One region of the Lysinibacillus sp. FSL K6-1151 genome, then DNA from elsewhere that is predicted to be linked to it. Evidence: predicted binding sites of a transcription regulator. Region 1 holds the regulator's gene; the other holds the start of a gene.
The links. The regulator Rex, encoded in region 1, represses fermentation and respiration genes when NADH is low (regulators of the CRP and FNR family bind a similar motif). The targets are predictions, from matches to a motif close to TTGTGAAATATTTCACAA.
Positions count from the first base shown of each region.

Region 2: the regulator Rex is predicted to act here: its motif matches at 1,746-1,763, upstream of MHI04_RS19395 (cytochrome ubiquinol oxidase subunit I).

Region 1 is NZ_CP152040.1:4,117,438-4,122,224, reverse strand. It holds gene MHI04_RS19890 (ATP-binding cassette domain-containing protein) at 432-2,375, opposite strand; gene MHI04_RS19885 (redox-sensing transcriptional repressor Rex) at 2,629-3,264, shown strand; gene MHI04_RS19880 (twin-arginine translocase TatA/TatE family subunit) at 3,430-3,615, shown strand; gene tatC (twin-arginine translocase subunit TatC) at 3,633-4,457, shown strand; gene MHI04_RS19870 (type II CAAX endopeptidase family protein) at 4,535-4,787, opposite strand, start outside.
Region 2 is NZ_CP152040.1:3,999,889-4,004,675, reverse strand. It holds gene MHI04_RS19405 (thioredoxin family protein) at 1-469, shown strand, start outside; gene MHI04_RS19400 (diacylglycerol kinase) at 543-1,457, shown strand; gene MHI04_RS19395 (cytochrome ubiquinol oxidase subunit I) at 2,014-3,360, shown strand; gene MHI04_RS19390 (cytochrome d ubiquinol oxidase subunit II) at 3,357-4,382, shown strand; gene MHI04_RS19385 (hypothetical protein) at 4,397-4,519, shown strand; gene rlmD (23S rRNA (uracil(1939)-C(5))-methyltransferase RlmD) at 4,629-4,787, shown strand, end outside.

The DNA of each region.
Region 1 (4,787 bases):
AAGGAGGTATCTTATTGAAGATATCTCTTTTTTGATTGTCGAAAATTTGTTGATAAAAAATGAACGTTGCGAAGAGAATAATAATATTCAACACGTTAATTGACAAATTTTTCAGAAAATTATCCACAGGTAATGGAGCGAACTAAGTACCGAACACGCGTACTTATGCACAATATGTTGATAACTTGTGTATAACTTGTGATTATTCAATATATAGTAGCATGTTTTACAAGGGAAGATGTGGATAAAATAATTTTTGATTGTGGACAATGTGGAAAACTCTGTTGATATGTTGGTATTACTAGATTTATAGTGTGTATAAAACTGTGGGCATTTTTTGTCGAAAAATAGCACTTGACCAATATATATGAAAAATAAAGGTGTGTAAAGAAAAAAGCCATGCGGCGAGGCACATGGCTTAAAATCAGTAACTACATATTCATATTTTCAAGTTCCTCATTTAGCTCTAACCATTCTAATTCCAATCGCTCATGCTGTTCTTTAGCAATAGCTAATTCGTCTTGAAGCTGTGAAATTTTTTCGTGATCCGTGAAAATTGCAGGGTCACAGAGAGCTTCCTCGAGCCTATCAATGCTAGCTGTCGTTTCTTGCATCTTCACTTCTAGTTCTTCAATAGTACGTCTAATTTGACGTTCGCGTTTTTTTGCCTCTTTATCAATTTTAGAGGTAGAAGTCTTATCAGGTAGGTCTTGCTGTACTTGTAGTTGGGAGGCAGCCTTCATTTGCGCTAGCTCCAACAGTTCCTGTTTTTTCTCTACATAATAATCATAGTCACCTAAATATTCAAATGATCCAGTTCCAGACAACTCCACCACTTTCGTTGTGATACGATTAATGAAGTAGCGGTCATGGGAGACAAATAGAAGCGTTCCAGGATAATCAATCAGTGCATTTTCCAGAACCTCTTTACTATCTAAGTCTAGATGGTTTGTAGGTTCGTCGAGAATTAAAAAATTGGCCTTTTGCATCATTAATTTTGAGAGTGCAAGGCGTGCTTTTTCACCGCCTGATAAAGAGGATACGGTTTTATCCACATCTTCTCCACTAAATAGGAAGCGTCCTAAGACAGTGCGAATATCTTTTTCATTCATGAGCGGCCATTCATCCCATAGCTCTTTCAAGACACTTTTATTGCTTGAAAGCTTTGCTTGCTCTTGATCATAATAGCCAATTTGTACATTAGTACCATAACGAATAGCACCTGCAAGAGGTGTTAAATCTTTCACAATTGTTTTTAATAATGTTGATTTACCAACCCCATTTGGTCCAACAAGGGCTATCCGATCCTCGCGAAAAGTGCGCAGGTTAATACCACTAGATATTAGCTGATCATCATAGCCGATTGTTAAATCATCGACGGATAAAACATCATTACCACTTTGACGTTCGATAGTAAAACCAAAACTAGCGGATTTCTCATCACCATCTGGCGATTCCATCCACTCAGTTCGTTCAAGCATTTTACGTCGACTTTGTGCCATTTTTGTTGTAGAGGCACGTGCAATATTCTTTTGGATAAAATCCTCTAGCTTGGCCTTTTCATCTTGCTGACGCTCAAAAAGTTTGACATCGCGTTCATAGGTTTTAGCCTTTTCATCTAAATAAGCACTGTAATTGCCTGTATATTTTGTAACACGATGACGTGACACCTCGTAGACAATGGAAACGACTTGGTCTAAGAAGTAGCGGTCATGGGAAACAATTAAAATAGCTCCTTCATAGCTCTTTAAATAAGATTCCAACCAAGATAATGTTTCGATATCTAAATGGTTCGTAGGCTCATCGAGAATTAAAAGGTCTGGTTTACTAAGTAAAAGCTTAGCCAGTGCTAAACGTGTGCGTTGTCCACCAGATAGTGAGCTGATGGGTTTATCATAGTCTTCGGGATAGAACTGCATTCCATGAAGCACTGAACGTATGTCCGATTCATATTGATAGCCGCCAGCATCCTTAAAAGTATGCTGTAGTTGATCGTATTCCGACATAACTTTCGCATACAGAGTGGAATTTTCGTAAACGGTAGGATCAGCCATCTGCTGTTCGAGCGAGCGGAGCGTTTGTTCTTGAGCTAAAAGCGGTTCGAAAATGGTCATCATTTCATCCCAAATAGTTAACGTAGAATTTAATCCAGCATGTTGCTCTAAATAGCCAACCTGAACGCCCTTTGGGATAATGATATCCCCAGAGTCATAGGACATTTGACCAGCGATTATTTTTAATAAAGTCGATTTACCTGCACCGTTTCGCCCTACTAAGGCAACGCGATCACGGTGTTGAACCTCTAATTTAACACCACTTAAAATTTCATCTGCAAGAAAGGATTTAGTTAGTTGATTGACCTGTAAAACAATCATTCTTGACACCTCAATTCTACCTTAGTGTAATGGATGAACGATTTGCATGCAATGTAGGTGCTTTACTTATTCCTAGCAGTCATGTAAGATTGAAACGATTTCTTTTTAGTTAGTTGCGTACAAAGCGCCATTAACTAAAGAGAAATACGCTAGTGGATTGCAAAAATGTTGTATATAGTTAAGGATAAATGTATTAAAATTAGTAGTTAAATACAGTAAAATTGATTGAGGTTCATCATAAGGAGGAGAAAGTTTGAAACAAGAATTAAAAATTCCACAAGCCACTACAAAAAGACTTCCTCTTTACTATCGATTTATTCAAAACTTTGCACAAGAAGGTATGGAACGTATTTCGTCGAAGGAACTGAGTGAAGCGATGAAAATAGATTCTGCAACGATTCGCCGTGATTTTTCTTATTTTGGCGCTCTTGGTAAAAAGGGCTATGGCTATGATGTGCAGCATTTATTACAATTTTTTAGCCAGACGCTTGATCAACATGAAGCGACAAAAGTAGCGTTAATTGGCGTGGGGAATTTGGGCAGTGCATTATTAAAATATAATTTTCAAAAAAACCATAATACACATATTGTCGTAGCATTCGATTCTAAAGCACCGAAGGATGGCAAAATGATTAGTAATATTCCTGTTTTTCATCCAGATTTGCTGGAGGAGAAGTATGCTGAATACGGTGCAGAGCTTGCGATTTTAACCGTTTCACCACGCTCCGCACAAAAAATGGCGGATCGTTTAGCAGCAATGAATGCAAAAGGTATTTTAAACTTTACACCAGAACGGTTAACAGTACCAGATAGAATGCAGCTCTTAACCATTGATTTATCGGTAGAATTGCAAGCGCTTATCTATTTAATTCGTAATCAGGAAGTGTGAAAATAATACATATTTTTAAGTGTAATTCACCATTTCTGTCAAATAATATTTTTTAATAAAATGCGGGTAAACCTATGAGAGAGACGAAAAACTTTCACATATAATTAGTTAGCAAAATGGCGAAATATGCGTTAAAATGATGGATATAAAGAGGAGGTGGCTGTAATGGGTGGAATTGGTCCTATGAGCCTCATTATTATCGGAATTGTCGCGTTATTAATTTTTGGCCCTAAGAAGTTACCAGAGCTTGGTAAGGCATTTGGTTCAACACTACGTGAATTCAAAAATGCTACTAAAGGTTTAGCCGACGAAGATGATGATGACAAGAAAAAGAAAGAACTAGATAAGTAAGTTAGGATGTTTGAGGAATGAATCCAAAAGATCTAACTGTCATTGAGCATATAGAAGAATTAAGAAAACGGCTGTTCATTGTTGCCGTTTTCTTTGTTCTCGCTATGGCTGGCGGCTTTTTCGTCGCAAAGCCGCTTGTTAAATACCTTCAAATGACTGGAGCAAAATATAATATTGAGCTTCATGCATTTGACGTAGTCACACCACTTGCAATTTATATCCAAGTTGTTTTTATAATTGCCTTTATTCTTTCATCGCCAGTGTTGATGTATCAATTGTGGTCGTTTATTAGCCCTGGATTAAGAGAAGTAGAACGTAAAGCCACTCTAAGCTATATACCATATTCATTTCTATTGTTTATTGCAGGGTTATCTTTTTCGTACTTTTTACTCTTCCCGTATGTCATAAAATTCATGATGAATTTATCGAATGATTTGGAGATACAGCAAACCATTGGTATACATGAGTATTTTACATTTTTGTTTAAGCTTACAATACCTTTTGGTTTTCTATTCCAGTTACCGATTGTTGTTTTATTCTTTTCGCGAATTGGTATATTAAGTCCAGATTTACTAATTCGAATTCGTAAATATTCATACTTTGGTTTATTTGTATGTGCAGCGATTATTGCACCGCCTGAGTTGGCGTCACATTTAATGGTTTCTGTGCCATTGTTTATCTTGTATGAAATTAGTATTATGATTTCTCGGATTGGTTATAAGAAATATCTTAAATCAGAGGAAATTCGTTTAAAAGAAGAACAGGAAGCGGAGCAAAAGCGTCAGATTGAAGAGGCGCTTGAGCAGCAACGACGACAAATAGAAGAATTGAATCAACAGTAATAGATAAAGCTCGGTGCCCTCAATGGGACACCGAGCTTTTGTGTTCTAATTCCGCTTTACGATGACTTTACAAAAAATTATTGCATTTTTTCTAGTTCTTGAAGAAACTTTTGCAATGGCTCTGCATAGAATTGTACAAGTGTCACAAATCCATTAAGCATAACGTGTGCGATAATAGAAGTCCAAATGCGTTTTGTTTTGTGATATAAAAAGGCAAATATTAAGCCACAAATGGTATAAAGCAAGATATGCGAGAAGTCGAAGTGGATAATCGCAAAGAATATGGCACTTACTATAGCCGCCACCCAGAAATTTGTTGTTTGGACAAGC
Region 2 (4,787 bases), 120 kb from region 1:
TGATGGTTTTGAAGTGCCAACAAACGATGGCTTCATCGAATTACTAAAAGATAAGCAGCCAAAAATTTTAACTATTACAGAAGATTGGTGCGGAGACGCTATGTTAAACAACCCTATTATTCGTCGTGTTGCTGAAGCGGCAGGGTTAGAAATGCGTACCGTTTTTCGCGATGCTGATACAGAGTTAATTGATCGTTATTTAACAAACGGTGGTCGTGCTATCCCGATTTATCTGTTGTTAGATGATGCAGGTGAGGTTGTAGGAAAATGGGGACCACGTGCGCCTGAATTACAAGAGTTAGTCGTAACGAAACGAGCGAGTTTACCAGATAAAGAAGATCCAACATTTGAAGAAGCTCAAAAAGCTCTTTATGCAGAAATTCGAGAGGAAAATATCTCGAACTCAACTTACTGGACGTATGTCTATGAGGACTTTAAAAAACAGGTAACAAACGCATTACAAAAATAACAAGAGCATTGCAACATTTCAACGTAGAATTTCGTTGAATGAAATAGAATCTTATGAAGCAGGAAGGTATGTTATGAAACGAGCAAGAATCATTTATAATCCTACATCTGGACGCGAAGTATTTAAGAAACATCTACCAGAGGTGTTGGAAAAACTAGAGGTAGCAGGCTATGAGACATCCTGTCATGCAACAACATGTGAGGGAGATGCAACGCTTGCAGCAAAAAATGCGGTAGAGCGTGGTTTTGATATCATCATCGCAGTTGGTGGAGATGGCACATTAAATGAAGTTGTTTCAGGTGTAAGTCCATTTGAAAACCGTCCGAAAGTTGGTCTAATTCCGATGGGTACTACAAATGATTTTGCCCGTGCTGTGCATATTCCTCGAAATATTGATGAGGCTGTAGACATTATAATTCAAGGCGACACATTACCAGTGGACGTGGGTCTCTTAAATGGCGAACGCTATTTCATTAATATTGCTGCTGGGGGACGCATTACAGAACTCACTTATGAAGTACCAAGTAAAATGAAAACAATGCTTGGTCAGTTAGCCTATTATGTAAAGGCAGTAGAAATGATTCCATCCATCAAAGCTTCCCATATGCGTATTGAATATGATGGCGAAGTATTTGATGGGGACGCCATGATGTTCCTATGTGGTTTAACGAATTCAGTAGGTGGCTTTGAAAAACTTGCCCCTGATGCGAGTATTAATGATGGTTACTTTACAGTAATAGTACTGAAAAAAGTAAGCCTTCCAGAGTTTATTCAACTAGCTGCTATGGCATTACGAGGCGAACATTTAAATGACGATCGTGTCATTTATAAAAAAGCCAGCGTTGTCAAAGTCACGACTGAAAACGAAGTCCATCTTAACCTAGATGGCGAATATGGCGGAGACGCACCGGCTACATTTGAAAATCTGAAGCGTCACATTGAAATCTTTGTCCCACTTGCAGATATTCGAGAAGAAGACCGTATTTAATCAATCCAAAAAGCTCATCCTATTTTAGTTGGATGAGCTTTTTGGATTCTATCTGATCGTACTTATAAAAGTAAGGGATCTGCATATTAGGAAGTCCCCTAAAGAGAAAAGCTTCACCACTCCCAAAAATATCTACCCCCTCCCACACTCCCAAAGTTAACCTTCCCAATAGAAGCCGAAAACCAGAACTGTGCCACATAAGAATCTCTGAAAACCTACTTAATCCGATTGCTTCCTTTATTAAATTGGAATGGACTAAATTATACAATTTCATCTTTAGAACTTAGATTGTGAATGAATTTAGAAAAATGTTTGGCAAATGTGCGTATATTAGTTGAACAAAATTTGAAACCTTAATAATAGCCTGAAATTTCGGTCCGTTATTAAGGTTTTATTCGTTGTAATAGTGGAAAATGGGGGTATGGATAAGGGAAAGGAAGTGTTGCCTTTGTATAAGTCACAAGAAAAGAAACTTATATGGATAAGTTTTGGTGTTGCAATTATTATGCTACTTTCCATTCTTGGAAGAATATTTGGAAGTTAGGGGGGCAATGAGATGATTAATGAATCAGCAGTCTTTTGGAGTCGAGCATTAACGGAGTTAACATTATCGTTCCATATTATTTATGCAACGATTGGTGTAGGTGTCCCGTTGATGATTATGATTGCTCAATGGACTGGGTATAAAAAGAATGATGAGCATTATATCTTAATGGCGAGACGTTGGGCGCGTGGTTTTGTTATTACTGTGGCCGTAGGTGTTGTAACAGGAACTGCCATTGGCTTACAGCTTTCATTATTGTGGCCTAACTTTATGCAACTTGCTGGTCAAACGATTGCATTACCATTGTTTATGGAAACGTTTGCATTTTTCTTTGAAGCTATATTTTTAGGGATCTATTTATATACATGGGACCGCTTTGATAGTCAGAAAAAACATATGCTACTATTAATTCCTGTCGCTGTTGGAGCGTCGATGTCAGCGGTCTTCATTACAATTGTTAATGCTTTTATGAATGCACCACAAGGATTTGATATTGTAAACGGAGAACTTGTCAATATTCAACCTTTTTTAGCGATGTTTAACCCGGCCATGCCGACAAAGGTAGCGCATGTACTTGTGACAGCGTATATGACATCAGCATTTGTACTAGCAGCTATTGCGGGATACAGAATGTTAAAAGGCTCTAAGCATGTATACCATAAAAAATCCTTGCTTTTACTTATGAAAATTGGCTTAATTTTCTCCATAGCTGCTGCTGTAATTGGAGATTTTTCAGGAAAATACTTAGCTGAATATCAACCCGAAAAACTAGCCGCTGCAGAATGGCATTTTGAAACAGAGGGTAAAGCATCGCTTGTATTATTTGGTGTATTAGATGGAGAAGAAGTAAAATACGCTATTAAAATTCCGTATGCTTTGAGCATTCTTGCACATTTTAATCCTAACGCAGAGGTAATTGGCTTAGATCAATTTGCGGAGGAGGATTTACCACCACTCTATATTCATTATCTCTTTGATATTATGGTGTCCATTGGTATGTTTATGGTGCTAGTTTCATTACTTTATGTTGTAGGGAAAGCACGGGGCTGGCAATTTATTCATTCGCGATGGTATAGATGGATTATTGTTGCGGGAGGACCTCTGTCAATCATTGCCATCGAAGCAGGTTGGTGGCTTGCGGAAGTTGGACGTCAACCATGGATACTGTATGGTCTAATGCGTACACCGGAGGGAGCTACTACGAGTGACCATGTGGATTTAATGATGCTATTGTTCGCAGGTGTTTATGCAGTTTTAGCAGTAGGAAGTATTGTCGTCTTGGTTCGAATGTTTAAAAAGAATCCAATCGAGCGTGAAATTGAAGATCGCCACTCTGAAAAAGGCGGTGACATCCTATGACGTTAGAGGTATTAGGTATTTCCGTATTATGGATTTTTCTATTTGGCTATGTCATTGTCGCATCCATTGATTTTGGTGCAGGCTTCTTCAACGCTTATAGCCTACTAATTGGTAAAAATCATATTTTAACAAATATTATCAAACGTTATTTATCGCCTGTCTGGGAAGTAACCAATGTCTTTTTAGTATTCTTCTTCGTAGGGATCGTTGGATTTTTCCCACAAACTGCTTTTTATTACGGAACGATTTTACTTGTGCCAGTCAGTATTTCGCTTGTACTGTTAGCAATTCGTGGCTCCTACTATGCCTTTGAATCGTATGGCACGCGAGGACATATAGGGTATACGCTGACATACGGTGTGGCAGGTTTATTAATTCCCGCTTCCTTATCTGTTGTTTTTGCCATTGCTGGTGGAGGCTATGTTGATCTGATTGATGGGCAACCTGTGCTAAACTACTGGACTTTATATACAAGTCCATTTGCTTGGAGCATTGTGGTACTGAGCATCGCTGCTGTGCTGTATATTTCAGCCGTATTTTTAACGTGGTATGCTCATAAAGCAAATGACGTAGAAGCGACTAAACTGATGCGAAAATATGCACTTGTTTGGGCAGCACCGTTAATGATTAGTGCACTGGGCATTATGTATGAAATGAAATCCATTAACCCAGAAAGTTATAGTCACATGGTGAATTTATGGTGGATGTTTGCGATTTCAGCTGTCTTATTTATTATTACAGTCATGCTCATTGCCATGCGTAAAAAGTACGGACTTGCAGTTGGGCTTCTTATTGCTCAATTTGCTGTAGCCTTCTTTGCATATGGGATAGCACAATATCCATACTTACTGTATCCGTATTTAACAATTTATGATAGTTTTACAAGCACACAAATGGCGGTTGCTTTAGTCATCGCATTTATTTTAGGGCTGTGCCTTCTTCTTCCTTCACTCTATTTATTGATGAAACTATTCTTGTTCAATAAAAACTATGTGACAGGAAAAGAAGACAATCACGCATAGGAGGAAATCAAGGTATGCAAAGTTTCTTAATTTTTTATGCACCTTTTATTGTCGTCATTCTTGGGATCTTGTGTGCATTTTGGTGGGCACCAAGGGATTATCATATTACAAAAGAGCAAGAAAAGAGTCGCGAATAGCGGCTCTTTTTTCAAGTTAGTGAGGAGAACAATATAACGGGCAAGTCTTGTTCTTTTTTCATTCGCCAACACATGCTACAATAAGGAGATTGAAATGGAGGATGTACGAATGTCAGCACCCGTGAAAAAAAATGATCGACTTTCAGTTTATATAGAAGATTTAACACATGATGGCAATGGCGTCGCAAAGGTTGATGGCTACCCACTATTTATACAAGGCGCACTTCCGAACGAAACAGCTGAAATACATGTGATGAAAACCTTGAAA